Regions from separate parts of the Serratia ficaria genome, predicted to be linked through region 2. Evidence: predicted binding sites of a transcription regulator. Region 2 holds the regulator's gene; each other region holds the start of a gene.
The links. Region 2 encodes CRP, which controls carbon source genes, mostly activating them, when cyclic AMP is high. Its sites were predicted from a motif close to ATGTGANNNNNNTCACAT; they were not measured.

Region 1 (7,812 bases), 1.1 Mb from region 2:
CGTGGTGGTGGCGCGACTGAAGAGCGAATACAACGTGGAAGCGCTGTATGAGTCGGTCAACGTGTCGACCGCGCGCTGGGTCGAGTGCAGCGACGTGAAAAAATTCGAAGAGTTCAAGCGCAAAAACGAGCTGAACCTGGCGTTGGACGGCGGGGACAATCTGTCCTACATCGCGCCGACCATGGTTAACCTCAACCTGACGCAGGATCGTTATCCGGAAGTGGTGTTCCGCAAAACGCGCGAACACTAAGGCTAGCGCGGGGCGCCTCAGGGCGCCCTGTTTTCATCCCGCTAATTAATTAACCCCTCTCACCTGTCTTCCCCTGTCTTGCCGTCGCCTGGCGGCGCCCGGCATCGGCTGCAATTTTCGCCCTATGGTCTATATTTAACAGGGTACGTCGCGCAGACTAAGATTAAATCACTGCTATTTTTTAATTACTCAGCAAGTTATTCGGTCGTGTTGTCAATCGGCGACATATTGTTTCCTTTAAAATCAAAGAGATAACAAAATCACTGCGCAGAGGGGAAATGACTGTCGTCAATCGGCGACGGTTTTTAGCCTGAATAATGTGCGAATTTTATTTTTGTATTGATTTTTAAAGGTTTTTTTAGATTGGCACAGGCATTGCAATAGTCTTGGCGTGAACGTTTTATTGTATAGAAATCGTGAAGTGTTTACCGAATGGGCCGCGTTATGGCGGCTGCAGGAGCCCAGCCTGTTTGGGCTTCACAACAAAAGGAAGAGATCGATGAAAAATACTAAATTTGCACAATCGCTGATGGCTGTCGTTTTGGGTTCCGTTCTGGTGAGCGGCAGCGCGCTGGCTGAAGACGGCTTGCTCAACAAAGCATCAAGCGCCGCTGATAGTGCGGGTGCCAAAATCGATAGCTCCATGAAAAAAGTCGACGGCTACATGGATGACAGCGCAACAACGGCTAAAGTTAAAAGTGCCCTGGTCGATGATAACACCATCAAAAGCACCGACATTTCGGTGAAAACCGAACAAGGCGTGGTTACCCTGAGCGGTTTCGTCGGCAGCCAGGCGCAGGCCGAGCACGCGGTTGAAGTGGCCGGCAAAGTGGAAGGCGTCAAGTCCGTCAGCGACAAGCTGCACGTGAAAGACGAAGCCAAGCAGTCCGTGAAGGCGTATGCGGGCGATACCGCGACCACCAGCGAACTGAAAGCCAAACTGCTGGCCGATGACATCGTGCCTTCACGCAACGTGAAAGTGGAAACCACCGACGGCGTGGTGCAGCTTTCCGGCGAAGTGAAAACTCAGGCGCAGTCCGAGCGTGCGGAAAGCATCGCCAAAGCGATCGACGGCGTGAAAAGCGTGAAGAACGATCTGGCGGTGAAGCCTTAATATTGGCCGGCATGCGCAACGACAAGCACTAAATTCCGGGCCGGCCCTGCGCCGGCCCGGAATGCACCACCAAAAAAAGAACTGACCCGCAGCCCGTTGCCGCCCTGTGAAGGGCGCAGGTTGCGATGTGTTTTTTCACTATGGTAAGGAGAGGCTTATGTTTCGTTGGGGCATTATCTTTTTAGTTATCGCACTGATCGCGGCGGCATTGGGGTTCGGTACGCTGGCGGGGACCGCCGCCTGGGCCGCGAAAATCGTGTTCGTCGTGGGTATCATCCTGTTCCTGGTCAGCCTGTTTACCGGCCGCCGACGTCCTTAGCTTTCCTTCAAAGTGTAACAAAGCTTAATTCCTTTTCCCGCAGTAGGGAGGCAAGTCATGAACAGCGACATCATTCTCGGACGCTGGAAACAGCTGAAAGGCCAGGTATGGCAGGCATGGGCGGAGTGGTCCGGCAGTGATTGCGCCTGGCTGACCGGCAGCAATGACTTCCTCTCTGGCGTACTGCAAGAGGATTACGGAAGAGAGCAAGACGCGGTATCCTCGGAGAAAACGTCTCACTGAGGAAGCAGCGTTGGGATACAGAATACCCATCACGCTCGGCAATATAGAACCGCTGGCGTATAAACCTTACCGGCCCGGCAAGATGGCGCTGGTATGTGAAGGGGGCGGGCAGCGCGGGATATTTACCGCCGGCGTGCTGGACGAGTTCCAGCGAGCCCGCTTTAACCCCTTCGATCTGATGATCGGCACCTCCGCCGGCGCGCAAAATCTGTCGGCTTACGTCTGCGGGCAGATGGGCTATGCGCGGCGGGTGATCACCCGCTACACCACCTCGGCCCAATTCTTTAACCCGCTGCGCTTCGTGCGCGGCGGGCACCTGATCGATCTCGACTGGCTGGTCGACATTACCTCGCAGCAGCTGCCGCTGGCGATGGACGTGGCGGAAAAGCAGCTGATCGACGGGCGTGAATTCTTGATGTGCGCCTGCCGCAGCGACGACTTCGCACCGACCTACCTGCCGGCGCAGCGCGACAGCTGGCTGCCGGCCATCAAGGCTTCCAGCGCCATTCCCGGCTTTTACCGCCTCGGGGTGGAGCTGGACGGCGTCAGCTATCAGGACGGCGGCATCAGCGATGCGATCCCGGTCGAAGAGGCCTATCGCCGCGGCGCCGACACCATCGTGGTGATCCGCACCGTGCCCTCGCAGATGTACTATACGCCGCAGTGGATGAAGCGCATGGAGCACTGGCTGAGCGAGAGCAGCCTGCAGCAGATGGTGCGCATCCTGCAGCATCACGAGCAAAGCTACCACCGCATCCAGCAGTTTATCGAGAAGCCGCCGGGCAAGCTGCGCATCTTCGAAATATTCCCGCCGAAGCCGCTGGCCAGCAACGCGTTGGGCAGCCGGCTGACCTCGCTCAACCAGGATTACCACCTGGGGCGCCGCTGCGGCCGCTACTTCCTGGCGACCGTCGGCCACTGGCTGCTGGAGCAGGAAAAACTGGACGGCATGAAGGTGAAAAAGGCGCTGTCGCGTCGGCTGATCCAACCGGAAAATGTCAGGATGCCTTCGCCGATCGTCACCGATATCAACCTGCCGCACGATCTTGCCGCGCAGCCGGAAGCCAATCTGGCGGCGCCGAAAATCATCCTGCCGGGCGATCTGCCGCCGGGGGAAGGGGGCGCCCTGTGAACCGCGAGTTTACCGACACCCATTGCCATTTCGACTTCCCGCCGTTTAGCGGGCGGGAGGCCGAAAGCCTGGCGTTGGCCGCGCAGGCCGGGGTGCGGAAAATTATCGTGCCGACGGTCACCGCCGAGCGGTTTGCGCGGGTGCTGACGCTGGCGCAGGATCATCCGCCGCTGTTCGCCGCGCTGGGCCTGCACCCGCTGTATATCGCCCAGCATGGTGAACCGCAGCTGGAACAGCTGGCGGCGCTGCTGGCCAGCCGACCGCCCAAGCTGGTGGCGGTGGGGGAGATAGGCCTCGACCTGTATATGGAAAACCCGCAGTTCGAGCGCCAGTGGGGGCTGTTGCAGGCCCAGCTGAAGCTGGCGAAGCAGCATGACCTGCCGGTGATCCTGCATTCCCGCCGCACGCACGATCGGCTGGCGGCGTTGTTGCGCCAGGCGCAGCTGCCGCGCCGCGGCGTGGTGCACGGCTTCGCCGGCAGCCTGTCGCAGGCGCAGGCGTTCGTTCGTTTGGGCTATCGCATCGGCGTGGGCGGCACCATCAGCTACCCGCGGGCGCAGAAAACCCGCGGGGTGATGGCGCAGCTGCCGTTGAGCGCGCTGCTGCTGGAAACCGACGCGCCGGACATGCCGTTGGCCGGCTATCAGGGGCAGCCGAACCGCCCCGAACGCGCGGCGGAAGTGTTTCAGGTATTGTGCGGCCTGCGGCCCGAACCGGCCGACGAGATAGCCGACGCTTTGCAACGCAATGCCCAGGCGTTGTTCGATTTCCCCGTCTAAACCCCTCATAATGTGATGCAGGTCACGTTATAAGATTTTCATTTGCTTCCTGTTGTATGCATTTGTGACATAAATCGGGGCGGGTGAGCGCTCGCTCAGTATAATCGCGCCCGTATAACGCCTTTCAGCAGACCTCTCGCAATGAGCAGGGATGCATTTCATTTTTCGCAACAGGGATACTTTTCATGCAACTCATCATGAGCCTGGTCGGCATGGCGGTGCTTATTGCCATCGCGGTGCTGTTGTCCAGCAACCGGCGCGCCATCAACATGCGCACCGTGGTCTGGGCGTTCGTCATTCAGATCGCCATCGGCGCGCTGGTGCTGTATGTGCCGGTCGGCCGCAGCATGCTCGGCGGCATGTCGGCCGGGGTGGCCAACGTGATCGCCTACGGCAATCAGGGCATTTCGTTCATCTTCGGCGGGCTGGTCTCCGACAAAATGTTCGAGGTGTTCGGCGGCGGCGGCTTCGTCTTCGCGCTGCGCGTTCTGCCGGTGATCGTGTTCTTCTCCTCGCTGATCGCGGTGCTTTACTACCTGGGCATCATGCAGCTGGTGATCCGCGTCCTGGGCGGCGGCCTGCAGAAGCTGCTGGGCACGTCGCGCACCGAGTCGCTGTCGGCGACCGCCAATATCTTCGTCGGTCAAACCGAAGCGCCGCTGGTGGTTCGCCCGTATATCGCCACCATGACCCAGTCCGAGCTGTTTGCCGTCATGTGCGGCGGCCTGGCTTCGGTGGCCGGTTCGGTGCTGGCGGGCTATGCCCAGATGGGGGTGCCGCTGGAGTACCTGATCGCCGCTTCGTTCATGGCCGCGCCGGGCGGGCTGCTGTTCGCCAAGCTGATGGTGCCGGAAACCGAAAAGACCCATGACAAAGACGATGCGATGAAGCTGATCGCCGAAGAGGACCGCCCGGCCAACGTGATCGACGCGGCGGCTTCCGGCGCGGCTTCCGGCATGCAGCTGGCGCTGAACGTCGGCGCGATGCTGCTGGCGTTCATCGCCCTGATCGCCCTGCTGAACGGCATTCTCGGCGGCATCGGCGGCTGGTTCGACTACCCGCAGCTGTCGCTTGAGCTGCTGCTCGGCTGGCTGTTCTCACCGATCGCTTTCCTGATCGGCGTGCCCTGGAGCGAAGCGATGACCGCCGGCTCGTTTATCGGCCAGAAAATTATCGTCAACGAATTCGTCGCCTACATGAACTTCGGCGCCTATCTGCGCCCTGACGAGGTGGTGGCGGCCGAGGGGCTGCAGGTGCTGTCTGCCCATACCAAGGCGATCATCTCCTTCGCGCTGTGCGGCTTCGCCAACCTGTCGTCGGTGGCCATTTTGCTGGGCGGCCTGGGCAGCATGGCGCCCAGCCGTCGCCACGACATCGCGCGCTTCGGCCTGAAAGCGGTGGTGGCCGGCACGCTCTCCAACCTGATGAGCGCCACTATCGCCGGGTTCTTTTTGGCGCTGTAAGCTAAACTCTCAAAAACGCGGGCGTGCGCTGCGCGCCCGTGATCTTCAGCGGTTTCTTTAGCGAATTTGTGAACGATATCGCGTTATTTTGTGATGCTCTTCACATATAATTCCATCCTGTTACAGTGCTATTTCATATGGTGTGACGCCTAACGCGAATTGCCCCGGGCGATCCGGTTAAAATAGCTATTACTGGCCAGCCGCATCGCGGGTGGCTCTGTGCGGTGAGAAGGATCTCAGTTGCCGCCGCGGGAATCCGTTCCCCAGCGCTATCTTCATGGAACCAAGTCCGCTCGCCAACATCCAGGTTCTCAGTTGGAGAGTTTTATGACCGAACTAACCGCAGCAGCGCAACGTGCGCTGAATTTAATGGATTTAACCACGCTGAATGACGACGACACCGATGAGAAAGTGATCGCGCTCTGTCGTCAGGCCAACAGCCCGGCCGGCCACACCGCGGCCATCTGCATTTACCCGCGTTTTATCCCGGTGGCGCGCAAGGCGCTGCGCGAGCAGGGCACGCCGGACATCCGCATTGCGACCGTGACCAACTTCCCGCATGGCAACGACGATATCGACATCGCGCTGGCCGAAACCCGCGCGGCGATCGCCTACGGCGCGGATGAAGTGGACGTGGTGTTCCCCTACCGCGCGCTGATCGCCGGCAACGAGCAGGTGGGCTTCGAGCTGGTCAAGCAGTGCAAACAAGCCTGCCAGGCGGCCAACGTGCTGCTGAAAGTGATCATCGAGACCGGCGAGCTGAAGCGGGCCGATTTGATCCGTAAAGCGTCCGAAATCGCCATCAACGCCGGCGCCGATTTTATCAAGACCTCCACCGGCAAGGTGCCGGTCAACGCCACGCTGGAAAGCGCCGAGCTGATGATGTCGGCGATCCGCGATCTGGGCGTGGCGGAAACGGTCGGCTTCAAGCCGGCCGGCGGCGTGCGCAGCGCGGAGGACGCGCTGCACTATCTGCAACTTGCCGATCGTATTCTGGGTGAAGGCTGGGCCGATGCGCGGCATTTCCGCTTCGGCGCGTCCAGCCTGTTGGCCAGCCTGCTGACCACCCTGGGCCACCGCGCTCAGGCCGGCGGCGGCGGCTACTGATCGATTCCGATGGCCGGGCGCCGCGTGGCGCCTGCCTTCATCCGATTCTAGGTTACACAGGGGGATGCCTTGTTCCTGGCACAAGAAATAATTCGTAAAAAACGCGACGGCCAGCCGTTGAGCGAAGCCGAGATCCGTTTTTTCATCAACGGCATCCGCGATAACGCGGTGTCCGAAGGGCAGATCGCCGCGCTGGCGATGACCATTTATTTCCACGACATGACCATGCCGGAGCGCGTGGCGCTCACCATGGCGATGCGCGACTCCGGCACCGTGCTGGACTGGAAGAGCCTGTCGCTGAACGGCCCGATCGTCGATAAACACTCGACCGGCGGCGTGGGCGACGTCACTTCGCTGATGCTCGGCCCGATGGTGGCGGCCTGCGGCGGTTATGTGCCGATGATCTCCGGCCGCGGCCTGGGCCATACCGGCGGCACGCTGGACAAGCTGGAGGCGATCCCGGGCTTCAACATCTTCCCGGACGACAACGCCTTCCGCAAAATCATTCAGGACGTGGGCGTGGCGATCATCGGCCAGACCAGCTCGCTGGCGCCGGCGGACAAGCGCTTCTACGCCACCCGCGACATTACCGCCACCGTGGATTCCATTCCGCTGATCACCGCCTCTATTCTGGCGAAGAAGCTGGCGGAAGGCCTGGATGCGCTGGTGATGGACGTGAAGGTCGGCTCCGGCGCCTTTATGCCAACCTATGCGGCTTCGCAGGATCTGGCGCAGGCGATCGTTGGCGTGGCCAACGGCGCAGGCTGCAAAACCACCGCGCTGCTGACCGACATGAACCAGGTGCTGGCGTCCAGCGCCGGCAACGCGGTGGAGGTGCGCGAAGCGGTGCGTTTCCTGACCGGCGAATACCGCAACCCGCGCCTGCTGGAAGTGACCCTGGCGCTGTGCGTGGAGATGCTGCTGTCCGGCGGGCTGGCGAAAGACGACGCCGATGCGCGCGCCAAGCTGCAGGCGGTGCTGGACAACGGCAAGGCGGCGGAGGTGTTTGGCCGCATGGTGGCGGCGCAGCAGGGCCCGGCGGATTTCGTCGAGCGTTACGACAGCTACCTGCCGGCGGCGACCCTCAGCAAGCCGGTTTACGCCGAGAAGCCGGGCATCATCAGCGCGATGGATACCCGGGCGCTGGGCATGGCGGTGGTGTCGCTGGGGGGCGGGCGCCGCCGCGCGACCGACAATATCGATTACAGCGTCGGCCTGACCGAGATGGCGCGCCTGGGCGACAACCTGGATACCCGGCAGCCGTTGGCGGTGATCCACGCCAACGACGAAGAGAGCTGGCAGCAGGCGGCCGAAGCGGTGCGCGGCGCCATGACGCTGAGCGACAACGCGCCCGAAGCGACGCCGGTAGTTTACAAACGAGTGTCGGAATAAGTATTACCTTTAC
Region 2 (7,812 bases):
TGATGGCGGCTACCCACAGGAAGCCTAACATCGAAAGAAATAAACTCAGTTCCATGAGGCGGGTGCTCCTCACCCAGGTCGCTTTTTTGCAGTATTATTGTCAATTCATGGTATTGAAGCTAACAGTGCGCTATTGATCTCACAATAGCCGCCAACAAGATTTTTATTCAGGTTATGCATGAATCTTTTCGCCCCCTGAGCGGGGCCAGCAATCCGCACCTGCAAACGCTATTGCCGCGGCTGGTGCGCCGCCGCGTGTTGTTGAAACCGCACTGGCAGCGGCTGGAATTGCCCGACGGCGATTTTGTCGATCTCGCCTGGAGCGAGGACCCCGCGCTGGCCGGCGACAAACCGCGCGTGGTGCTGTTCCACGGCCTGGAAGGCAACTTCTACAGCCCGTACGCACACGGCCTGCTCAACGCCTGGCGCGAAAAAGGCTGGCTCGGCGTGGTGATGCATTTTCGCGGCTGCAGCGGCGTGCCCAATCGCAAGCAGCGCATCTACCATTCCGGTGAAACCGAAGACGCCCGCTTCTTCCTGCAGTGGCTGCGCGCCACTTACGGTACGGCGCCGACCGCCGCGGTGGGCGTCTCGCTCGGCGGCAACATGCTGGCCTGTTATCTGGCCCAGCAGGGCGCCGACAGCCTGCTGCAGGCGGCGGTGGTGGTATCGGCGCCGCTGATGCTGGAACCCTGTTCGTTCCGCATGGATCAGGGATTTTCCCGCGTTTATCAGCGCTATCTGCTGGGGCAGCTGAAGCAAAACGCCACCCGCAAGCTGCTGCACTATCCGGACACCCTGCCGCTCAGGCTGCCGCAGCTCAATCGCCTGCGGCGCATCCGCGAGTTCGACGACGCCATCACCTCGCGCATCCACGGCTTCAGCGACGCCACCGATTATTACCGGCGCTGCAGCGCGCTGCCGTTGCTGCCGGCGATCCAAACGCCGCTGCTGATCATCCATGCGAAGGACGATCCCTTCATGACCGATGAAGTGATCCCCGAAGTCGCCAACCTGCCGCGCAACATCGAATACCAGCTGACCGAGTTTGGCGGCCACGTCGGCTTCGTTGGCGGCACGCTGAAAAAACCGCAAATGTGGCTGGAATATCGCATTCCATCCTGGCTATCCCCTTATCTGGACATCCCGACGTGATTATCCCCTGGAAAGAATTGGCAACCGACACCCTGAACAGCCTGATCGAATCCTTTGTGCTGCGGGAAGGCACCGACTACGGCGAACATGAACGCTCGCTGGAACAGAAGGTGGAAGACGTGCGCCGCCAGCTGAAAAGCGGCGAAGTGGTGCTGATGTGGTCGGAGCTGCATGAAACCGTCAACATCATGCCGCGCGGGCAGCTACGCGCCGGGCAGGAAGAAATTTAGTGGTTATCGGTTCTATGACTGACGGAAAAAATCAGGTAACAATGGGCCATTGCAAACCAGCGCGCGAGATTTTGCCCCCGGCGAAAGGGCGTCAAACAAACCCATAACCATATCTGAATCTGACGCCGGCGCATTTAACACGGAGTGACAACCATCATGTCTGCCAAACATCCCGTTATCGCGGTGACCGGCTCCAGCGGAGCCGGCACCACCACCACCAGCGTGGCGTTCCGCAAGATTTTCCAGCAGCTCAACATTCGCGCCGCGGAGCTCGAAGGCGACAGCTTCCACCGCTATACCCGGCCGGAAATGGACGCGGCGATCCGCAAGGCGCGCGACCTGGGGCGGCATATCAGCTACTTCGGCCCCGAGGCCAACGATTTCGGCCTGCTGCAGCAGAGCTTTATCGAGTACGGCAAAAACGGCACCGGCCGCTCGCGCAAGTACCTGCACACCTATGACGAGGCGGTGCCCTACAATCAGGTGCCCGGCACCTTCACCCCCTGGGAGCCGCTGCCGGCGCCGACCGACGTGCTGTTTTACGAGGGCCTGCACGGCGGCGTGGTCACCGAACACAACGACGTGGCCAACCATGTCGACCTGCTGGTCGGGGTGGTGCCGATAGTCAACCTGGAATGGATCCAGAAGCTGATCCGCGATACCGGCGAGCGCGGCCATTCCCGCGAGGCGGTGATGGACTCTGTCGTGCGTTCGATGGAAGACTACATCAACTACATTACGCCGCAGTTCTCGCGCACCCACATCAACTTCCAGCGCGTGCCGACGGTGGACACCTCCAACCCGTTCGCCGCCAAGGCGATCCCCTCGCTGGATGAAAGCTTCGTGGTGATCCACTTCCGCGGGCTGGATCAGATTGATTTCCCCTACCTGCTGGCGATGCTGCAGGGCTCGTTCATCTCGCACATCAACACGCTGGTGGTGCCGGGCGGCAAAATGGGGCTGGCGATGGAGCTGATTATGGCGCCGCTGGTGCAACGGCTGCTGGAAGGCAAGAAGATCGAATGATAGCGCACGGGCGCAGCGCTGGCCGCGCCCGTTAACCGGTTATTCCGGGCTGCGGATCTCGAAGCTGTGGGTCACGCTGGCGGCCTTGTTCAGCATCAGCGCGACCGAACAATACTTCTCGGCCGACAGGTTGACCGCCCGCTCAACGATCTTGTCGGTCAGATGCTGGCCGGTCACGATGAAATGCAGGTTGATACGGGTAAACAGGCGCGGCGCTTCTTCGCGGCGTTCGGAGGTCAGTTTGACTTCGCAGTCGCGCACGTCGTTGCGGCCTTTTTGCAGGATCGACACCACGTCGATCGCGCTGCAGCCGCCCACCGACATCAGCACCATTTCCATCGGGCTGGGCGCCTTGTCGCCGGCGTTGCCGTCCATCAGCACCTGATGGCCTGACGCCGATTCACCCAGAAACGTTAACCCTTCCACCCACTTGACTCTTGCCTGCATACTGGTCACTCCGGTTGATTTCTTAAAATCAGGGTACGCTTTCGCATAGAAACAGGCAACGGAACCTGATGCTAATCATGCTGAAGCGAGACAACACAAGACACCCGCCTTACTCTGTGCTACAAACAGAGCCGCAATAAATCTTTCCGGGACACTGATTTCAGGGAAACGCCCAGGGAAAGGCTCCTTTACCGGTATGTTAATAGAATGTAGCTTGCAGCTCTCCCGGCAAGTTAATATGCTAGAGCGACAGCGTATATTTATGACACGCCTCAAAACCTGCCGATAGCCCTCGCTCAGACAACGGCTACAGGCACGTTTTACAGGGAACTCTGACCCCTGTGACACAAGGCAGCGATAACAACAGAGGATAACAGCGAATGGTTCTCGGCAAACCGCAAACAGACCCTACTCTCGAATGGTTCCTGTCTCATTGCCATATCCACAAATATCCATCGAAGAGTACGCTGATTCACCAAGGTGAAAAGGCCGAAACGCTTTACTACATCGTGAAAGGCTCCGTAGCGGTGCTGATCAAGGATGAAGAAGGTAAAGAGATGATCCTGTCCTACCTCAACCAGGGGGATTTCATCGGCGAGCTCGGATTGTTTGAAGAAGGTCAGGAGCGCAGCGCCTGGGTTCGGGCGAAGACCGCCTGTGAAGTGGCTGAAATTTCCTATAAGAAATTCCGTCAGCTGATCCAGGTTAACCCAGACATCCTGATGCGCCTGTCCGCCCAGATGGCAAGCCGCCTGCAGGTCACCTCCGAGAAAGTGGGCAACCTCGCCTTCCTGGACGTTACCGGCCGCATCGCGCAAACCCTGCTGAACCTGGCGAAACAGCCTGATGCCATGACCCACCCGGACGGCATGCAGATCAAGATCACCCGTCAAGAAATCGGCCAGATCGTCGGCTGCTCACGCGAAACCGTTGGCCGTATTCTGAAAATGCTGGAAGACCAAAACCTGATCTCCGCCCACGGCAAAACCATTGTCGTCTACGGCACGCGTTAATCACTGAAAAAACGGCGCAGCGATGCGCCGTTTTTTTATCTGCAGCCTGCGATGTGGCGCCGCCTGATCTACCACCCCGAAGTCAACTACGCACTGCGGCAAACGCTGGTGCTGTGCCTGCCGGTACTGCTCGGCCTGCTGATTGGCCAGCTGCAGCTCGGCCTGCTGTTTTCGCTGGTTCCCGCCTGCTGCAACATCGCCGGGCTGGACACGCCCCATAAACGCTTCTTTAAACGTCTGATCGTCGGCGGTTCGCTGTTCGCGCTCAGCAGCCTGCTGTTGCAACAGGCGCTGCTGTGGCAGGTGCCGCTGCCGGCGCTGATGCTCGGCCTGGCGCTGCTGCTCGGCGTCAGCGGGGAAATCAGCCCGCTGCACGCCCGGCTGCTGCCGGCGGCGCTGGTGGCCGCCATTTTTTCCCTCAGCATGGCCGGTACGGTGCCGATCTGGCAGGCGCCGCTGCTGTACGTCATCGGCACCGCCTGGTACGGCCTGTTCACCTGGTTCTGGTTCAAGCTGTGGAAAGAGCAGCCGATGCGCGAGTCTTTGAGCCAGCTGTATCTGGAGCTGGCGGACTACTGCGAGGCCAAATATTCGCTGCTGACCCAGCACACCGATCCGCAAACCGCGCTGCCGCCGCTGCTGGTGCGCCAGCAAAAGGTGATGGATCTGATCGGCCTGCTGTATCAGCAGCTCAACTTCCTGCCGCACGCCAGCAATCTGGAGCAAAAACGCCTGCTGCGCACCTTCCAGGTGGCGCTGGATCTGCAGGAGCACATTACCGTCAGCCTGCATCAGCCGGAAGAGGTGCAAAAACTGGTGGAGCAAAGCCAGGCCGAAGCGATTATCCGCCGCAACGCCCAGGTGATCGCCGGCCGGCTGCGCGTGGTGGCGCACGATATCCTCTATCATCAGCATTCGCAGCGCTTCAATATGACCCATGAACTGGCGGCGTTGGAGAAGGTGGCGGCGCAGCATGCCGACAACCCGGTCGGCCAGTTCTGCTATTACCATTTCAGCCGCATCGCCCGCCTGCTGCGCACCCAGCGCCCGCTGTACCGTCGCGATCTGATGGCCAATCAGAGCCGCCTGCCGTTCTGGCCGGCGCTGGCCAGCTACCTGTCGTTCAGGTCCAACGCCCTGCGCAACGCCGCGCGGCTGGGCGTCACGCTGGCGCTCGGCAGCAGCCTGGGGATGATGTTCAACCTGCCCAAGCCTTACTGGATCCTGTTGACCATCATGCTGGTGAGCCAGAACGGCTACAATGCCACCCGGGTGCGGATCCAGCACCGTGCGCTCGGCACCCTGGCCGGGCTGATGATCGCCGCCGGCCTGCTGCGGCTGCAGCTGCCGGAGGCCGAAACCCTGAGCATCATGTTGGCGATCACGCTGCTGGCCTACCTGGTTTCGCGGAAAAACTACGGGCTGGCGGTCATCGGCTTCACGGTTACCGCGGTGTACACCCTGCAGCTGCTGGCGCTGAACGGCTCCCATTTCCTGGTGCCGCGCCTGGTCGATACGCTGATTGGCTGCGTGCTGGTCTTCGGCGGCACCATCTGGCTGTGGCCGCAGTGGCAAAGCGGCCTGCTGCGCAAAAACGCGCACCAGGCGCTGGAAAACGATCAGCGCGCGCTGCGGCTGATGCTGGAAGAACGGGAGCCGGATCCCGCCGCGCTGGCCTATGCGCGCATGCAGGTCAATCAGGCGCATAATGCGCTGTTCACCTCGCTGAATCAGGCGATGCAGGAACCGGGATTCGCTTCGGATTATCTGGCGGATATGCGGCTGTGGGTCACCCACAGCCAGTTTATCGTCGAGCACCTCAACGCCATGACCATCCTGGCGCGCGAGCACTACATGCTGACGCCAACGCTGGCGGAAGAGTACCTGCAAACCTGTGAAATCGCGCTGCAAAGCTGCCAGCAGCGGCTGGAATACGACGGGCCGAGCAGCAGCAACAGCGGCATCATGCAGCCGCCGGATCTGCATCCCGACATGCCGGTCACCGAGATGGAACGCCACCTGCGGCGCATCCTGTCGCACCTGAGCGTGATGCACACCATTTCGTCGCTGGCCTGGAGCCAGCGCCCGCACCACGGCATCTGGCTGAAACGCAAGCTGCGCGATCAATAAGGGCGCGGCATGGCCGCGCCCCAATCGTCGCACGCCGGGTTCAGGCGTTGATCACGTCCTGCACCGCCTGTTCAAACAGCGCCATGCCCGCCTCGATATCCTGCGGCTCCACCACCAGCGACGGCGCAAAACGGATCACGTTCGGCCCGGCGTTGAGGATCATCAGCCCGCGCGCGGCGGCGGCGGTGAGGAAATCCCGCGCCCGCCCCTGATACTGCGGCGTCAGCTCCGCGCCGATCAGCAGCCCCATGCCGCGAATGTCGGTGAAAATTCGGTATTTTTCGCCAATCTTCCGCAAGGCGTCGACATACAGGCCATGGCGTTGTTCAACGCCGCTCAGCACCTCCGGCGTATTGATCACGTCCAGCGCCGCTTCCGCCACCGCGCAGGCCAGCGGGTTGCCGCCGTAGGTGGTGCCGTGGGTGCCCACCTGCATCACCGAGGCGATCTCTTCGGTGGTCAGCATGGCGCTGACCGGGAAGCCGCCGCCCAGCGCTTTGGCGGTGGTGAGAATGTCCGGCGTCACGCCATAATGCATATAGGCGAACAGCTTGCCGCTGCGGCCCATGCCGCTTTGCACCTCGTCAAACACCAGCAGCGCCTGATGCTGGTCGCACAGCGCGCGCACCCCGTTAAGGAATTCGGCGTTCACCGGCGTGATGCCGCCTTCGCCCTGAATCGGCTCCATCACCACCGCGCAGGTATGGTCGTCCATCACCGCTTTCACCGCCGCCAGATCGTTGAACGGCACATGCACGATATCGGCGGGCTTTGGCCCGAAACCGTCGGAATACTTGGCCTGCCCGCCCACCGAAACGGTGAACAGCGTGCGGCCGTGGAACGCGTTATGGAAAGCGATGATTTTGGTTTTGTACGGGCTGTGGCGGGTGATGGCGTAGTGGCGCGCCAGCTTGAAGGCCGCTTCGTTGGCCTCGGCGCCGGAGTTGGCGAAAAACACCCGATCGGCGAAGGTGGCGGCGATCAGCTTGCTCGCCAGGCGCAGCGCCGGTTCGTTGGTGAAAACGTTGCTGGTATGCCACAGGGTTTCGCCCTGCTGTTTCAGCGCCGCCACCAGCGCCGGGTGGCAATGGCCCAACGCCGTCACCGCGATGCCGCCGGAGAAATCGATGTACTCTTTCCCCTGCTGATCCCACACCCGGCTGCCCTTGCCGCGCACCGGAACAAACTGCGCGGGTGCATAAACAGGCAGGATAACCTGATCAAACGTACTGCGGCTTACTGCGGATTTTTCGGTCATTATCGGGCCCACCCTGAAGGTCTTTCAGCGTTATCTTGATGATTGAGTGAAAATATAATCACAAAATATGCATAAAAAACCAATAAAGGGCAAACGCAAATCGCCTTTGGGGCAAAAAAAATGCCAATGGATTAACTTTTAAGGAAATTATCCAGCAGCCGATGCCCCTGTTCGCTGAGGATACTCTCCGGATGGAACTGCACCCCCTCCAGCGCCAGCCGGCGATGGCGGATGCCCATGATCTCATCGCGCTCGCCGTCGCGTTCGCTCCAGGCGGTCACCTCGAAGCAGTCCGGCAGCGTATCGGCCTTCAGCACCAGCGAATGGTAGCGGGTCACGGTGAGCGGATTGTTCAGCCCGCGAAACACCCCGCCATCGCAGTGGCGGATCGCCGAGGTCTTGCCGTGCATCACCTCGCGGGCGCGCACCACTTCGGCGCCAAACGCCTGGCCCAGCGCCTGATGCCCCAGACAAACGCCGAGGATCGGCAACTTGCCGGCAAAGTGACGGATGGCGTCCAGCGAGATGCCGGCTTCGTTCGGGGTGCAGGGAC
Region 3 (7,812 bases), 1.1 Mb from region 2:
CTGGTGTTCGACGCCGTGCGCCTGAATGTTGCGCTCGGTTACCGCCAGCACTTCGCTGGAGATATCCACCGCGTCCACTTCCGCCTCCGGGAAGGCGTAGCCGCAGGCGATGGCGATGCAGCCGCTGCCGGTGCACATGTCGAGAATATGGCGCGGCGGGTGCGGGATCAGCGCGCTGAAGCGATCGTTGATCAGCTCGCCAATCGGCGAGCGCGGCACCAACACGCGTTCGTCCACGTAGAACTCCATGCCGCAGAACCAGGCCTTGTTGGTCAGGTAGGCGACCGGGATACGCTCGTTGACGCGGCGGATCACGCGCTCAACGATGCGGTGGCGTTCGCTGGAGGTCAAACGTGCGGTGTGCATGTCCTCTGGAATATCCAACGGCAGGAACAGGCTTGGCAGCACCAATTGCACCGCTTCGTCCCACGGATTATCGGTTCCGTGACCATAGTAGATATTGGCGGCGTTGAAGCGGCTCACCGCCCAGCGCAGCATATCCTGAATGGTGTGCAGCTCGTTCACTGCTTCGTCGACGAAAATTTTGTCCAATTTGCCCTCCGGCAGGCACTGTGATTCATGATTTAGCCGCATAGTTTGCCATGAAGCCCGCGACAAATCACGCTAACCCCTTGCGCTTTTCATTCTGGCCCGAGTTTTGCGTCGACAGCGCTCGTTCACAAGGTAAACTAGCGCGATACATGATTTCCGGTGAATGAAGAATGAAGAACAAGCACCCTCTGAGCAAAGATGAACTGCAGCTCTTCAGAGAGTCGGTTGCGGGCGCGAAAAAACTGCGACAGGACACCATCGTCCACCGCCCGCCCAAGCCGAAGATAAAACAGGTGGCGCCGCAGCGTCTGCTGCAGGAGCAGGTCGACGCGAGCTATTATTTCTCTGATGAGTATCAGCCGCAGCTGGAAGAGGAAGGCCCGACGCGCTATGTGCGCCCGGGTTACAGCCCGTTCGAGCTGAAAAAACTGCGCCGCGGCGACTATTCGCCGGATCTGTTTCTCGATTTGCACGGCCTGACCCAAATGCAGGCCAAGCAGGAGCTCGGGGCGCTGATCGCCGCCTGCAAGCGTGAACACGTGCACTGCGCCTGCGTGATGCACGGCCACGGCAAACACATTCTCAAGCAGCAAACGCCGCTGTGGCTGGCGCAGCACCCCGACGTACTGGCGTTTCACCAGGCGCCGAAGGAATGGGGCGGCAACGCGGCCATCCTGCTGCTGGTCGAGCTGGCGGAGTAACCCGCAAAAACGACCAAGGGCGATGTCAGACATCGCCCTTTTTATCGGTACCGTCAGCGGCAGTTCAGACCTTGGCCATCACCTGCGACGGACTCACCTGCCATTCGAACTTGCCGTAGCTGCCGTCGGCCGCCAGATCGACATTGGCGATGGCGGAAGTGGCGAACATCGGCGGGCATTCGCCCGGGCACAGTTCGGCCACCAGATAACCCACCAGCGGCAAGTGAGAGACGATCAGCACCGAGCTAACCCCCTGCAGCGCCAGCGCTTGCAGGTAGCTGCCTACGCGTCCGGCGTCCCCGCCGGGCGTCAGCTCGGGCAGCACTTCTTCGCCCTCCGGCAGCGTCAGGGCTTCACGCACCGTCGCCAGCGTCTGTTCGGCCCGCAGATAGGGGCTGACCAGCACGCGTTCGATATCCACAGACTTGGTGTTCAACCAGGCCGCCATCTGACGAGACTCATCACGACCGCAGAGGGTAAGAGGCCTTACCGCATCGCTGGCCGCATCGAGTGCCGCCTCTCCGTGACGCATAATCAAAACTTGCATATTGCACCGCTGTTGTTGACAAAATAACGCTATACAGAAACGCCGAGCGTGCTGTACCGCCGAGTTTTACAACCCCAAAGCCGAAGCCTTGAAACGATAACGCGCCGTCTCTCTATGGCGGCCGGGCATTTTGCCTGAAAGTTCACGTAAAGAAAACGCTGTTTTTTACATCAACCGCGTCCGGATGTGAATCAACTGCTCACATAACAAGCAATTCAACGGGTTAAATTTTAACCGTTTGACCATGAAATTTATTGATGGCGGTCAGTCTTTTGCCGCCATCGGCCTAACTTACCCCTCCCCTATCTCCCTGTACAGGGGCCGGGATTGCAGGCTTTGCAAGGAGTGATGGCGATCACAATGCGGCCCTGCTGCAACTATAGTGCAAATCGGGCCGCCCTGCGTCAGCGCCCCTGCGGGTAAAAACGCTCGCCCTGGCGCGCCATGCGCTGCAGCCTGTCGCAGGGCGCAAAGTGCTCGCCGTATTGCTGCTGCAGGTATTCCAGCGTTTTCACCACTTTCTCGGCCCCGAGTTCATCCATATAACGGAACGGGCCGCCGAGGAACGGCGGGAAACCGATGCCGAACACCGCCCCGATGTCGCCATCGCGCGCGCTGCGGATCACGCCTTCGTCCAGGCAGCGCGCCGCCTCGTTCAGCATCATCATCACGCAGCGTTGGGCGATGGTCGCCGGCTGCAGGTGCGATTTCGGCGTGATGCCCAGCAGGAGGTATAACGACGTGTCGGCGCGTTTGCGCCGCTGGCGTTGCTGGCCTTCGCTCGGGTACAAATAGAAACCGCGGCCGTTCTTGCGCCCCTTGCGCCCGTCTTTCAGCACCGCGTCGAAGGCGGCGGGCGCGGCGAAGCGCTCGCCCAACGCCGCCACCAGCACCGGGATTATCTTGGTGCCGACGTCGATGCCGACCTCGTCCAGCAGGGTGATCGGCCCCACCGGGAAACCGAAGTCCACCAACGCCTTGTCCAGCGACTCGATCGGCTCACCTTCCAGCAGGCAGCGCGCCGCTTCATTAATATAGGGCGCCAGAATGCGATTGACGTAAAAACCGGCGCGGTCGGCCACCACAATCGCCGTCTTGCCCTGTTTGTGCGCCAACGCCACGGTGGTGGCGATGGTTTCTTCGCTGGTGCCGGCATGCGGGATCACCTCCACCAGCGGCATTTTATCGACCGGGCTGAAATAGTGCAGGCCGATCACCTGCTGCGGCCGCTGCGCCTGGGCGGCGATTTGGCCGATCGGCAGCGACGAGGTGTTGGAGGCGAAGACGGTATGCGGCGCGGCGTGCCGTTCGATTTCAGCAACCATCTGCTGCTTCAGCGCCAGATCTTCAAACACCGCCTCTACCACGATGTCCGCCTGCTCGAAGCCGGTGTAGTCGCTGGAGCCGGAGATCAGCATCATCTGCTTTTGCCGCTCCGCCGGGCGCATGCGCTTAGTGCGCACCCGCTTGCCGAGCGCCTCCCAGCTGTACTTGAGCGCGTGGTTGATGCCGCTTTCGTTGACGTCTTTAATCCGCACCGGCAAGCCGCCGCGCGTGGCGGTCACGCAGGCGATGCCGCCGCCCATCAGGCCGCCGCCCAGAATGCCGACGCGATGCAGCGCGTGCGGCTGCGCATTGCCGCCCCGCTCTTTCTTCAGCGCGGTGGAGGCGAAGAACAGGCTGCGCAAAGCCGCCGACTGCGGCGTCATCGCCAGCTCGCCGAAGGCGCGCGCCTCGGCTTCGTAACCGCTGGCGCTGCCCTGATCCAGCCCGGTGCGCACCACCTGAATGATGCGCTCCGCCGCCGGATAATTGCCGTGGGTTTTCGCCAAGGTTTTTTTACGGACGATGCTGAACAGCAAGCTCCTGCCCAGCGGCCCATTGAGCAAACGCTCCTGCCACGGCAGCGCGCGCGCGCTTTGCCAGCCCAATTTCACCCGCTCGATGGCGGTCTGCAATAAAATCGACTGCGGCACGGCGTCGTCCACCAACCCCATGCGCAACGCCTGCCGCGCGCGGATGTGCCGGCCGGTCAGGATCATGTCCAGCGCCTTGCCGGCGCCAATCAGGCGCGGTAAACGCTGGGTGCCGCCGGAGCCCGGCAAGAGCCCCAGCTGCACTTCCGGCAGCCCGAGCGCGGTTTTATCATCCAGCGAACACACCCGGCTGTGGCAGGCCAACGCCAGCTCCAGCCCGCCCCCCAGGCAGGCGCCGTGGATCGCCGCCACTACCGGCACCGGGAAAGCGGCGATCTGCGCCAGGGTGCTTTGCCCCTTCTTCGCCAGCGTTTCGGCCTCTTTGGCGCTGGCGCAGGCGGCAATCATGGTAATGTCGGCGCCGGCGATAAACGAATCCGGCTTGCCGGAGATAATCACCAGCCCTTCCAACGCCGGATGTTGCTGCGCCTTGAGCAGCACGTCATTCACCTGTTCGACGAACTCGGCCTTCAGCGTATTGACCTTTTCGCCCGGCACGTCGATGGTGATCACGCCGATATTGTCCGGGCGCAGCGTCAACTGAAAAGCCGAAGGTTTGGCCCGCTGTTCGTGCAATGCGTTTTCGAAGCTCATTATTCCACCTCCACGATCATTGCGGCCCCTAACCCTCCGGCTGCGCAGGCGGTAGCCAGGCCCAGCCCGCCGCCGCGGCGTTTCAGCTCGTGCAGCGTCTGGGTGATCATGCGCGCGCCGGTGGCGGCAAACGGGTGGCCGTAAGCGATCGAGCCGCCCAATACGTTGAATTTATCCATGTCCACCGCGCCGATCGCCTGGCTGCGCCCCAGTTTTTGCCGGGCGAACTCATCGCTGGCGAACATTTTCAGGTTGGCCAGGGTCTGCGCGGCGAAGGCCTCGTGCATGTCGATCAACGTCAGATCGGCCAGGCCGATGCCGGCGCGATCCAGCGCCAGCGGCGTGGCGTAGGACGGGCCGAGCAGCATGTCTTCCCACACGTCGATGGCGGCGAAGGCGAAGCTGCGCAGATAACCCAGCGGCTGCAGGCCCAGCTCTTTGGCGCGCGACTCGCTCATCATCAGCACCGCCGCCGCGCCGTCGGTCAACGGCGTGCTGTTGGCCGCGGTCACGCTGCCGTGTTTGCGATCGAACGCCGGTTTCAGCCTGGCGTAGGAGGCCAGGCTGGAATCTTTGCGGACATTGTTGTCTTCGGCGATTTGCGCCCGGTACGGCGGCACGTAGGCGGTCATGACCTCGTCCCGCAGCCAGCCCTGCTCCCAGGCCTTGGCCGCCAGCTGATGGGAACGGTGCGCCAGCGCGTCCTGTTCTTCCCGGGTGATGCCGTGGCTTTTCGCCATTTGCTCGGCGGTGTCGCCCATGCGCAGGCCGGTGGAGTATTCCGCCACCGCCGGCGGCACCGGCATCAGATCGCGGAATTTCAATCGGCCGAACAATTTGAGGCGTTGCGACAGGGTGCGCGCCTTATTGACATCCACCAGGGTGCGCGCCAGCGCTTTGCTGACGCCGATCGGCAGCACCGAGGACGAATCGGCGCCGCCGGCGATGCCGATGCCGACGCTGCCGGCCATGATGCTTTCCGCCACGTTGGCGATGGCCTGGAAACTGGTGGCGCAGGCGCGCGATACGCTGTAGGCGTCGGTATGCACGCTCATGCCGGTGCCGAGCACGATTTCACGCGCGATGTTCGGCGCCTCCGGCATTTGCACCACCTGGCCGAACACCAGTTGCTCGATCAGCGCCGGGTCAATGCCGCTGCGGGCCAACAGTTCGCTTACCGCCATTTTTCCCAGATCCACCGCCGGAATGCCGTGATAGGCGGTCGCCTGTTTGGCAAAGGGGGTACGCAGTCCATTTACAATCGCGATACGGTCACCGTGACGGGTCACCAACGGCAGTGCCTTACTCATAAACGCTCCTGAAGAAAATAACGTCGCGCAACGGGCAGAAAGAGGTCTGACCTGATGGGGTCATTGTTAACTAAATGGTTACATTTGGCAAACCGCCAGAGGTCAAAACTGAGAGCAGGAGCAACTTTCTATCGGCGGGAAACGCGGCGCGATGAATAGCGCGCCGCAGTGCAAGGTAGGGTTAACGCAAACCGAGCTGGAAAATCAGCGTTTCCGCCTGGCAGGCGAAGGTAAAATCGGCCGCCAGCCGTACGCCGCCGTCAACCGGTTTAATGCTGCTGCTGATGTCGCAAGGGTCGGATTCCACCGCGCGCGCCTTGGCCGTCAGCGCGGCCAGCATGGCCTGCGCATCCTGTTGATTGCCAAACACCTGGCTGTAGGACGCGGTGCAATCGGTGTTGTCCATCACGGTGCCGACATCCACGCAGCAGCAAGCTGCGGTTTCCTGGGCGCTGCATTTATTAATTGCATCTGACATGGTTGGTTCTCCTCAGGGGCCACTGGCAAACGGGCCCGAACTGCCATTGACTGACCGGCATAAAGCCACAAAATTCTGCGGGTATTTTACTCCGCCGCGCAATCAATCACTAGCACTTACTTTTTATAGGTGTTTTAAGTGATGGAAATCACAAATAAAAATCGGCGTCTGCTAAGCAATGGTAAGAATTTTGTTATTTACCGTTGGCTTTTTGTTAAGCAGATCTCTTTTTTGATATCAGATTGGAAATATTTCAAAAACAAAGTTGCAACATATTCACAGGTCGGACCTATAATTCAGCCACTGGTCTGATTTGTCTGAATGATAACGGACCCTACAATCCCGCGCTCCTTGTTACCACGTGTAACAATAGTTTAAATAATAAACACATAATGAGGTTTTGGTCATGAGCCAGAAAAACCTATTTACTAAATCAGCTCTCGCAGCTGCAGTGGCAATTATTTCTTCAAACGTGTCTGCCGCAGGATTCCAGCTGAATGAGTTTTCATCAGCTGGCTTAGGACGTTCGTATTCTGGCGAAGGCGCCATCGCAGACACCGCGGCATCCGCCAGCCGCAACCCGGCCCTATTGATGATGTACACCCGCCCCGAATTCTCGATCGGCGCGGTATTTATCGATCCGGACGTGGACATCACCGGCAAATCCCCCTCCGGCGCCAGCCTGAATTCCAAGAACATCGCCCCGGTGGCCTGGGTGCCGAACCTGCATTATGTGCATCCGATTAACGACCAGTTCGCGGTTGGCGGCTCGGTCACCAGCAACTATGGCCTGGCCACTGAATTCAACGACGGTTATACCGCAGGCGCTTACGGCGGTAAAACCGATCTGACCACCGTGAACCTGAACCTGAGCGGCGCCTACCGCCTGAACCAGCACTTCAGCTTCGGTCTGGGCTTTGACGCGGTTTACGCTAAAGCCAAACTTGAACGCTATGCCGGTGAAAGCGGCGCAGCGCTCGGCATGCCGGCCGATACCCAGATCTCGCATCTGAAAGGTGACGAATGGGGCTACGGCTGGAACGCCGGCATCCTGTACGAAGTGGATGAAAACAACCGCTACGGCTTCACCTACCGTTCCGAAGTGAAAATCGACTTCGACGGCGATTATAAGAGCAGCATTCCCTCAGCTTTGAACCCGCTGCAAGGAAAAACGGGCCTGCCATGGGGCACCAACGGCAGCACTATTCCGGGTTCTCTGACCCTGAACCTGCCGGAAATGTGGGAACTGTCCGGTTACAACAAGGTGGCGCCGCAGTGGGCTATCCACTACAGCCTGGCCTACACCAGCTGGAGCCAGTTCCAGGAGCTGAAGGCCACCGGCAGCAACGGCCAGACGCTGTTTGAGAAGCACGAAGGCTTCAAGGACGCTTACCGCATCGCGCTGGGCACCACCTACTTCTATGACGATAACTGGACCTTCCGCACCGGTATCGCCTTCGACGACAGCCCGGTGCCGGCTCAAAACCGCTCCATCTCCATTCCGGATCAGGACCGCCTGTGGCTGAGCGCCGGTACCACCTACGCGTTCAACAAGGACGCATCGGTTGACGTGGGCATTTCTTACATGCACGGCCAGAAAGTCACCGTCAAGGAAGGCCCGTACACCTTCGAGTCCGAAGGCAAGGCCTGGCTG
Region 4 (7,812 bases), 940 kb from region 2:
CTGGGTGACGAAGATCACCTGGGCGATATGGACTTCAAAGTGGCCGGTAGCCGCGACGGTATCACCGCGCTGCAGATGGACATTAAAATTGAAGGCATCACCCGCGAAATCATGCAGGTGGCACTGAACCAGGCCAAGGGCGCGCGTCTGCACATCCTGGGCGTGATGGAACAGGCTATCAGCACCCCGCGCGGCGATATCTCTCAGTTCGCACCGCGCATTCACACTATCCGCATCAACCCGGATAAGATCAAAGACGTGATCGGTAAAGGCGGCTCGGTGATCCGTGCGCTGACCGAAGAGACTGGCACTACCATCGAGATCGAAGATGATGGTACAGTTAAAATCGCTGCGACCGACGGTGAGAAAGCGAAATTCGCTATCCGTCGTATCGAAGAGATCACTGCGGAGATCGAAGTTGGCCGCATTTACCAGGGTAAAGTGACCCGCATCGTTGATTTCGGCGCGTTCGTCGCTATCGGCGGGGGTAAAGAAGGCCTGGTGCACATCTCTCAAATCGCCGACAAGCGCGTTGAGAAAGTGACCGACTATCTGCAGATGGGTCAGGAAGTGCCGGTTAAGGTACTGGAAGTTGACCGTCAGGGCCGCGTGCGTCTGAGCATCAAAGAAGCGACGGCGCCGGAAGCGGGTTCGCCTGCGCCTGAAGCAGAATAACTGTATAGATAGTTTTACAGCTCCCCGCCATGGGGTTGGGAGCTGTTCGTATCGCGCGGGTAGGATGCTTGCGTATTAGCAAACGGATGGCAGGACGTTCATCCAATGTTTGTCTTCGGGAGTGGGAAATGAAGCCTTTCTTGCGCTGGTGTTACGTTGCGACAGCACTCATGCTGGCAGGATGCAGCAACCATGATTGGCGTAAAGACGAAGTTTTGGCGATCCCGTTGCAGCCTACGTTGCAGCAGGAAGTGATCCTGGCGCGCATGGAACAAATACTTGCCAGCCGGGCACTGACGGACGATGAGCGTGCGCAGCTTTTATATGAGCGCGGTGTGCTGTATGATAGCCTTGGGTTACGTGCACTGGCGCGCAATGATTTCTCGCAAGCGCTGGCGATACGTCCTGATATGCCGGAAGTTTTCAACTACCTGGGCATTTACTTAACGCAGGCAGGCAATTTTGATGCTGCCTATGAAGCGTTTGATTCTGTACTAGAGCTTGATCCAACTTACAATTACGCGCGTTTAAACCGGGGCATCGCACTGTACTATGGCGGCCGCTTCCCGTTGGCGCAGGATGATCTGCAGGCGTTTTATCAAGACGACCCAAACGATCCCTTCCGTTCGTTGTGGCTGTATCTTGTGGAGCGAGAAATCGATCCCAAGAAGGCTGACGTAGCGCTCAAGCAGCGTTATGACAAAGCGGACAGAGGGCAATGGGGATGGAATATTGTCGAATTCTACCTGGGCAACATTAGCGAGAAAACGCTGATGGAACGCCTCAAGGCAGATGCAACGGATAACACTTCGCTCGCTGAGCATCTCAGTGAAACTGACTTCTATTTAGGTAAACACTACCTGAGTCTGGGGGACAAGGACACCGCTTCGGCGCTGTTCAAACTGACGGTTGCTAACAACGTACATAACTTCGTTGAGCACCGCTATGCATTGTTGGAATTGGCGCTTTTGGGCCAAGAGCAAGACGACCTATCGGAATCGGACCAGCAATAGCTGACGAACACCTCTACCCAATAGATTTCAAGTTGCGGCAAGGCGGCAATCGAACGAATCCCTGGGAGCTTAGTTCACTAAGTGACGAGGATGAGGGAGAGCAGCCAACGCAGCGGCAGCTTGGAAGATGAAGGGTAATCAGCCTGATCGACATTGGTTTTACAGCCAAAGTTATCGCCTTCACGGGCGAGGGCTTTTTTGTTCGTTTTATAATCTAATTTGAGCCGGTTCACACTTTTCAATGAAAATGACTGAAAATTTTCTCGACGAGTTATGTAGACTGGCTGCCATTATTAATGAGGCACGTGTACATGACTACTGAGTTTGAAACCTCTTTTGCTGACCTGGGGCTGTCTGCTCCAATCATTTCCGCCCTGACCGATCTGGGCTATGAAAAACCATCACCGATCCAGGCTGAGTGTATTCCTCACCTGTTGAACGGCCGCGACGTGCTGGGCATGGCACAGACCGGTAGTGGTAAAACCGCAGCGTTCTCGCTGCCGCTGCTGCATAACCTGCAGGCAGACCTGAAAGCGCCTCAGATCCTGGTGCTGGCGCCGACCCGCGAACTGGCGGTTCAGGTTGCCGAAGCAATGACCGATTTCTCCAAACACATGCATGGCGTAAACGTCGTGGCCCTGTACGGCGGCCAGCGTTATGACGTGCAGCTGCGCGCCCTGCGTCAGGGCCCGCAAATCGTGGTGGGTACCCCAGGCCGTCTGCTGGACCACCTGAAACGCGGCACCCTGAACCTCTCTAACCTGAGCGGCCTGGTGCTGGATGAAGCCGACGAAATGCTGCGCATGGGCTTTATCGAAGACGTAGAAACCATCATGGCTGAGATCCCGGCTGAACATCAGACCGCGCTGTTCTCCGCCACCATGCCGGAAGCGATCCGTCGCATTACCCGCCGCTTTATGAAAGAGCCGCAGGAAGTGCGCATCCAATCCAGCATCACCACCCGCCCAGACATCAGCCAGAGCTACTGGACTGCGCAAGGCATGCGCAAGAACGAAGCGCTGGTGCGTTTCCTGGAAGCGGAAGACTTTGACGCGGCGATCATCTTCGTGCGCACCAAAAACGCGACCCTGGAAGTGGCCGAAGCGCTGGAACGCAGCGGTTACAGCAGCGCCGCGCTGAACGGCGACATGAACCAGGCGCTGCGTGAGCAGACTCTGGAGCGCCTGAAAGACGGTCGTCTGGACATCCTGATCGCCACCGACGTTGCGGCGCGTGGTCTGGACGTTGAGCGCATCAGCCTGGTTGTGAACTACGACATCCCGATGGATTCCGAGTCTTACGTTCACCGTATCGGCCGTACCGGCCGTGCCGGTCGTGCCGGCCGCGCGCTGCTGTTCGTGGAAAACCGCGAACGCCGCCTGCTGCGCAACATCGAACGCACCATGAAGCTGACCATTCCGGAAGTCGAGCTGCCAAACGCAGAGCTGCTGGGTCAGCGTCGTCTGGCCAAGTTCGCCGCGAAAGTACAGCAGCAGCTGGAAAGCAGCGATCTGGACATGTACCGTGCGCTGCTGGCTAAACTGCAGCCGGAAGAAGAGCTGGAAATGGAAACCCTGGCCGCAGCGCTGCTGAAAATGGCCCAGGGCGAACGCCCTCTGATCCTGCCGCCGGATCCGGTGTTCAAACCGCGTCAGCGCCGTGAGTTCAACGATCGTGACGATCGCGGCAACGACCGTCGTCGCGATGCGCGTCCAGACAGCCGTGACGGTGACCGCCCGCGTCGTGAACGTCGCGACGTCGGCGAAATGCAGCTGTACCGCATCGAAGTGGGCCGTGATGACGGCGTGGAAGTTCGTCATATCGTTGGCGCTATCGCTAACGAAGGCGACATCAGCAGCCGTTACATCGGTAACATCAAGCTGTTCGCTTCCCACTCCACCATCGAGCTGCCGAAAGGCATGCCGGGCGAGATCCTGAATCACTTCACTCGCACCCGCATCCTGAACAAGCCGATGAACATGCAACTGCTGGGCGATGCACAGCCGCACGAACGTCGTGAGCGTCGTGAAGGCGGCGCCGGCGAGCGCCGTGGCAACGGTCGTCCTTTCAACGGCGAACGCCGTGAAGGCGCAGGCGCTCCGCGTCGTTCTTTCGGTGAACGTCGCGAAGGCGGCAACGCCGGCGGCGAGCGCCGTGGCGGCAACTTCAATCGTGACGGCAAGCCGGCTCCGCGTCGTGATGACTCAGCGCCAACGGCTCCACGTCGCCGTTTCGGTGATGCATAATCGCTGATTTGACCCTTCGCGGTCAGTCGCACTGAAAACCAGCCTTCGGGCTGGTTTTTTTATGCCTGAAATTTACCGTCAAACGACGTTGAATGGCGTATTATTCATAAGGTTTTTTCTTATGGATGATATGCACGGGAGATGCCATGAGTTGGCAGCAATTTAAATCTCAATACCTGGTGCGCTTTTGGGCACCGTTACCGGCGGTGATCGCCGCCGGGATCCTCTCTACCTACTACTTCGGCATGACCGGCACCTTCTGGGCGGTGACCGGCGAATTCACCCGCTGGGGCGGCCACGTATTGCAGTGGTTCGGCCTGCACCCCGAGCAGTGGGGGTATTTCAAGGTTATCGGTCTGGCAGGCACGCCGCTTGAGCGCATCGACGGCCGGATGATTATCGGCATGTTCGCCGGCTGCATCGCCGCCGCGCTGTGGGCCAACAACATCAAGCTGCGCCAGCCGCAGCATCGCATCCGCATCGTGCAGGCGCTGCTGGGCGGCATTATCGCCGGTTTTGGCGCCCGCCTGGCGATGGGCTGCAACCTGGCGGCCTTCTTCACCGGTATCCCGCAGTTCTCGCTGCACGCCTGGTTCTTCGCGCTGGCGACCGCCGCAGGCTCCTATTTTGGCGCCAAATTCACCCTGCTGCCGATGTTCCGCATTCCGGTCAGGCTGCAAAAGGTGAAGGCCGCCGCGCCGCTGACGCAAAAGCCGGCGCAGGCGCGCCGGCGCTTCCGTCTCGGCATGGCGATTTTCGCTCTGGCGGTGGCCTGGTCGCTGTGGACGCTGTTCGATGCGCCCAAGCTGGGCATCGCCATGCTGTTCGGCATCGGCTTTGGCCTGTTGATTGAGCGCGCGCAGATTTGTTTCACCTCGGCGTTCCGCGATTTGTGGATCACCGGCCGCACCCACATGGCGAAGGCGATCATCATCGGCATGGCGGTCAGCGCCGTCGGCATCTTCAGCTACGTGCAGCTCGGCGTCGCGCCGAAAATCATGTGGGCCGGGCCGAACGCGGTGCTGGGCGGCCTGCTGTTCGGTTTCGGCATCGTGCTGGCCGGCGGTTGCGAGACCGGCTGGATGTACCGGGCGGTAGAAGGCCAGGTGCATTACTGGTGGGTGGGGCTGGGCAACATCATCGGCGCCACGCTGCTGGCCTATTACTGGGACGATCTGGCCCCGGCGTTGGCCACCGATTATGACAAGGTCAACCTGCTGGACACCTTCGGCCCGATCGGCGGCCTGTTGGTGACCTACCTGCTGCTGGCGTTGGCCTTTGCCGCCATGCTGTGGTGGGAGAAACGCTTTTTCCGCGCCAAACCTGCGGCGCAGGTGGTCAATTTAAGGAGCATGCCATGAAAGCGACGGCGATAGTGCCGGATTACCGGCTGGATATGCTGGGCGAGCCCTGCCCATACCCGGCGGTGGCGACCCTGGAGGCGATGCCGCAGCTGAAGCCGGGCGAGATCCTCGAGGTGATCAGCGATTGCCCGCAGTCGATCAACAACATCCCGCTCGACGCGCGCAATCACGGCTACAAGGTGCTGGATATCCAGCAGGACGGCCCGACCATCCGCTACCTGATCCAGCGCTGAGCGCCGGGTTACTCTGCGCCGCCGGTCAACTGATGCAGGCGGCGCTCGCTCGGCTCATCCGCCGGCACATACACCAGCATGCGGTCGCCGTTGCGCGGCGCCGACCACCAGTTGTTCTGCCGCAGGTTCATCACCCCCACCGACGGATGTCGGAAGCACTTGACGTTGTTGTCGATGCTGCGCACCTCGTGCCGCTCCCAGAGGGTGCGGAAATCCTCCGAGACCGCCAGATAGCGCGCCAGCTGTTGCTCCCAGAGCGGATCGCCCAAATGCTCGGCCATCTGCGCGCGGAACAGCGCCACCATTTTCGGCATCACTTCGTCCCAGTCCAATTGGCTGGCGCGCCACTGCTCGTGGGTAAACGCCAGATAGATGCAGTTGCGATCCTCCGGCGGCAGCTCGGCCAGATCGACGCCCATCAGCAGGCAATAGGCTCGGTTGAAGCCCAGAATATCGAAGCGGGCGTTGGAGATAATCGCCGGCAGCGGATCGAGCTGGTCGAGAATTTTTTGCCCGTATATCGACAGCTGCTCGCAGCCCTCGTTTTGCGGCGTCGCCGGCAGGCTTTGCCCCGCCAGCCGGAACAGGTGGTGAGTCTCCGCTTCGTTGCACTGCAGCGCATTGGCGATGGCGGTCAGGGTTTTCGGCGAGGCCTGGATCGGCCGCCCCTGTTCCAGCCAGGTGTACCAGGTGATGCCGACGTCGGCCAACTGCGCCACTTCTTCACGGCGCAGGCCGGGCGTGCGGCGCTGGCGCATGCGCGGCAGGCCGAGCCGATTGGGGTCCAGGCTCTCGCGGCGCGTGCGCAGAAAAGCGCCCAGCAGCTTGCGGTTGTCGGCGTGAGCGGTGGCGGAAAGGCGGGTAGTTACGGGCATAAACAGTTTACTCCTGCAACGAGACCGGTAGTTTTTATACCATGATAACCAAGAACTGGTACCCGTTTGATTTAAGGGTGATGCTAATCACATTCCTGGGTTAACACAATGGTTGAACACGATGAACATGGCATCACCTGCGGCCTCTTTGGGCCGCGCGGGGCTGATTATCTTACTGGCCGGGCAGTTGCTGCCGATGATCGATTTTTCCATCGTCAACGTCGGCCTGGACTCGATGGCGCAATCGCTGGGCGCCAGCCCGGCGCAGCTGGAGCTGATCGTGGCGGTGTACGGCGTGGCCTTCGCCGTCTGCCTGGCGATGGGCGGCCGGCTGGGGGATAACCTGGGGCGCCGCCGCCTGTTCCTGTGGGGCGTGCGGCTGTTCGCCATCGCCTCGCTGATGTGCGGGCTGGCGAACTCGGTCTGGCTGCTGCTGGTGGCGCGGGTGCTGCAGGGGGCAGGGGCGGCGCTGATAGTGCCGCAAATTCTCGCCACCATTCACGTTTGCCTGCGCGGCCGCGAGCACGCCCGGGCGCTGGGGCTGTACGGCGCCATCGGCGGGCTGGCGTTTATCGTCGGTCAGGTGCTGGGCGGCTTGCTGATTTCCCTCAACGTGGCGGGTTCCGGTTGGCGCAGCGTGTTTCTGATCAACATTCCCATCTGCCTGCTGGTGCTGGCCTGCGCGCATCGTTGGGTGCCGGACACCCGCGGCGAAAAACCGGTGAGCGTCGATCTGCCCGGCACGCTGCTGCTGGGGCTGACCATCGCCTGCCTGCTGTTCCCGCTGGCGCTGGGGCCGGTGTGGCATTGGCCATGGCCGTGCCTGGCGTTGCTGGCCGCCAGCCTGCCCCTGCTGGCATGGCTGTGGCGGGTGGAGCGGCGGCAGGAGCGGCGAAATAACTTCCCGCTATTGCCGCCGGCGTTGCTGCGGCTGGCCAGCGTGCGTTTCGGGCTGACCATCGCCATTTTGTTCTTCGCCTGCTGGAGCGGTTTCATGTTCGTGATGGCGTTGACGCTGCAGGCCGGGGCCGGGTTGAGCTCGTTCCAGTCGGGCAATGCGTTTATCGCGTTGGGGGTGGCCTATTTCGCCTCGTCGCTGCTGAGCAGCGCGGTGGTCGAGCATTTCGGCAAGGTGCGTACCCTGATGTTCGGCTGCCTGATCCAGATGGCGGGCCTGCTGGCGCTGATGCTGACCCTGCGGTTGGTGTGGCCGCAGCCGGGGATCTTCAACCTGATCCCGGCGACGCTGCTGATCGGCTTCGGCCAGGCGTTTATCGTCAGCAGCTTCTTCCGCATCGGTTTGTCCGACGTGCCGCCCGAACACGCGGGTTCCGGCAGCGCCATGCTGGCCACCGTGCAGCAAACTGCACTCGGTCTGGGGCCGATTCTGTTGGGCACGGTGCTGG

Region 1: deoC (deoxyribose-phosphate aldolase) is a predicted target of CRP. The motif match lies at 5,389-5,406, and genes of this name have one in related genera.
Region 3: CKW09_RS17500 (YfcZ/YiiS family protein) is a predicted target of CRP. The motif match lies at 6,295-6,312, and genes of this name have one in related genera.
Region 4: yrbN (protein YrbN) is a predicted target of CRP. The motif match lies at 1,906-1,923, and genes of this name have one in related genera.

The regions. Positions count from the first base shown of each region.
Region 1 is NZ_LT906479.1:728,957-736,768, forward strand. Features, by position in the region: gene prfC (peptide chain release factor 3) at 1-250, shown strand, start outside; gene osmY (molecular chaperone OsmY) at 750-1,364, shown strand; gene CKW09_RS03425 (DUF1328 domain-containing protein) at 1,522-1,683, shown strand; gene CKW09_RS03430 (CsbD family protein) at 1,741-1,926, shown strand; gene CKW09_RS03435 (patatin-like phospholipase family protein) at 1,937-3,058, shown strand; gene CKW09_RS03440 (TatD family hydrolase) at 3,055-3,837, shown strand; gene CKW09_RS03445 (NupC/NupG family nucleoside CNT transporter) at 4,023-5,300, shown strand; gene deoC (deoxyribose-phosphate aldolase) at 5,628-6,407, shown strand; gene deoA (thymidine phosphorylase) at 6,477-7,799, shown strand.
Region 2 is NZ_LT906479.1:4,837,757-4,845,568, forward strand. Features, by position in the region: gene CKW09_RS22705 (LysE family translocator) at 1-55, opposite strand, end outside; gene CKW09_RS22710 (hydrolase) at 175-1,155, shown strand; gene CKW09_RS22715 (YheU family protein) at 1,152-1,385, shown strand; gene CKW09_RS22720 (phosphoribulokinase) at 1,542-2,411, shown strand; gene CKW09_RS22725 (OsmC family protein) at 2,451-2,858, opposite strand; gene crp (cAMP-activated global transcriptional regulator CRP) at 3,239-3,871, shown strand; gene CKW09_RS22735 (YccS/YhfK family putative transporter) at 3,923-6,001, shown strand; gene argD (bifunctional acetylornithine/succinyldiaminopimelate transaminase) at 6,042-7,259, opposite strand; gene CKW09_RS22745 (aminodeoxychorismate synthase component II) at 7,391-7,812, opposite strand, start outside.
Region 3 is NZ_LT906479.1:3,704,896-3,712,707, forward strand. Features, by position in the region: gene prmB (50S ribosomal protein L3 N(5)-glutamine methyltransferase) at 1-552, opposite strand, end outside; gene smrB (endonuclease SmrB) at 723-1,253, shown strand; gene sixA (phosphohistidine phosphatase SixA) at 1,318-1,800, opposite strand; gene fadJ (fatty acid oxidation complex subunit alpha FadJ) at 2,205-4,370, opposite strand; gene fadI (acetyl-CoA C-acyltransferase FadI) at 4,370-5,680, opposite strand; gene CKW09_RS17500 (YfcZ/YiiS family protein) at 5,862-6,158, opposite strand; gene fadL (long-chain fatty acid transporter FadL) at 6,565-7,812, shown strand, end outside.
Region 4 is NZ_LT906479.1:563,590-571,401, forward strand. Features, by position in the region: gene pnp (polyribonucleotide nucleotidyltransferase) at 1-675, shown strand, start outside; gene nlpI (lipoprotein NlpI) at 804-1,688, shown strand; gene yrbN (protein YrbN) at 1,936-2,010, shown strand; gene CKW09_RS02610 (DEAD/DEAH family ATP-dependent RNA helicase) at 2,000-3,934, shown strand; gene yedE (selenium metabolism membrane protein YedE/FdhT) at 4,081-5,295, shown strand; gene yedF (sulfurtransferase-like selenium metabolism protein YedF) at 5,292-5,531, shown strand; gene CKW09_RS02625 (helix-turn-helix transcriptional regulator) at 5,540-6,406, opposite strand; gene CKW09_RS02630 (MFS transporter) at 6,528-7,812, shown strand, end outside.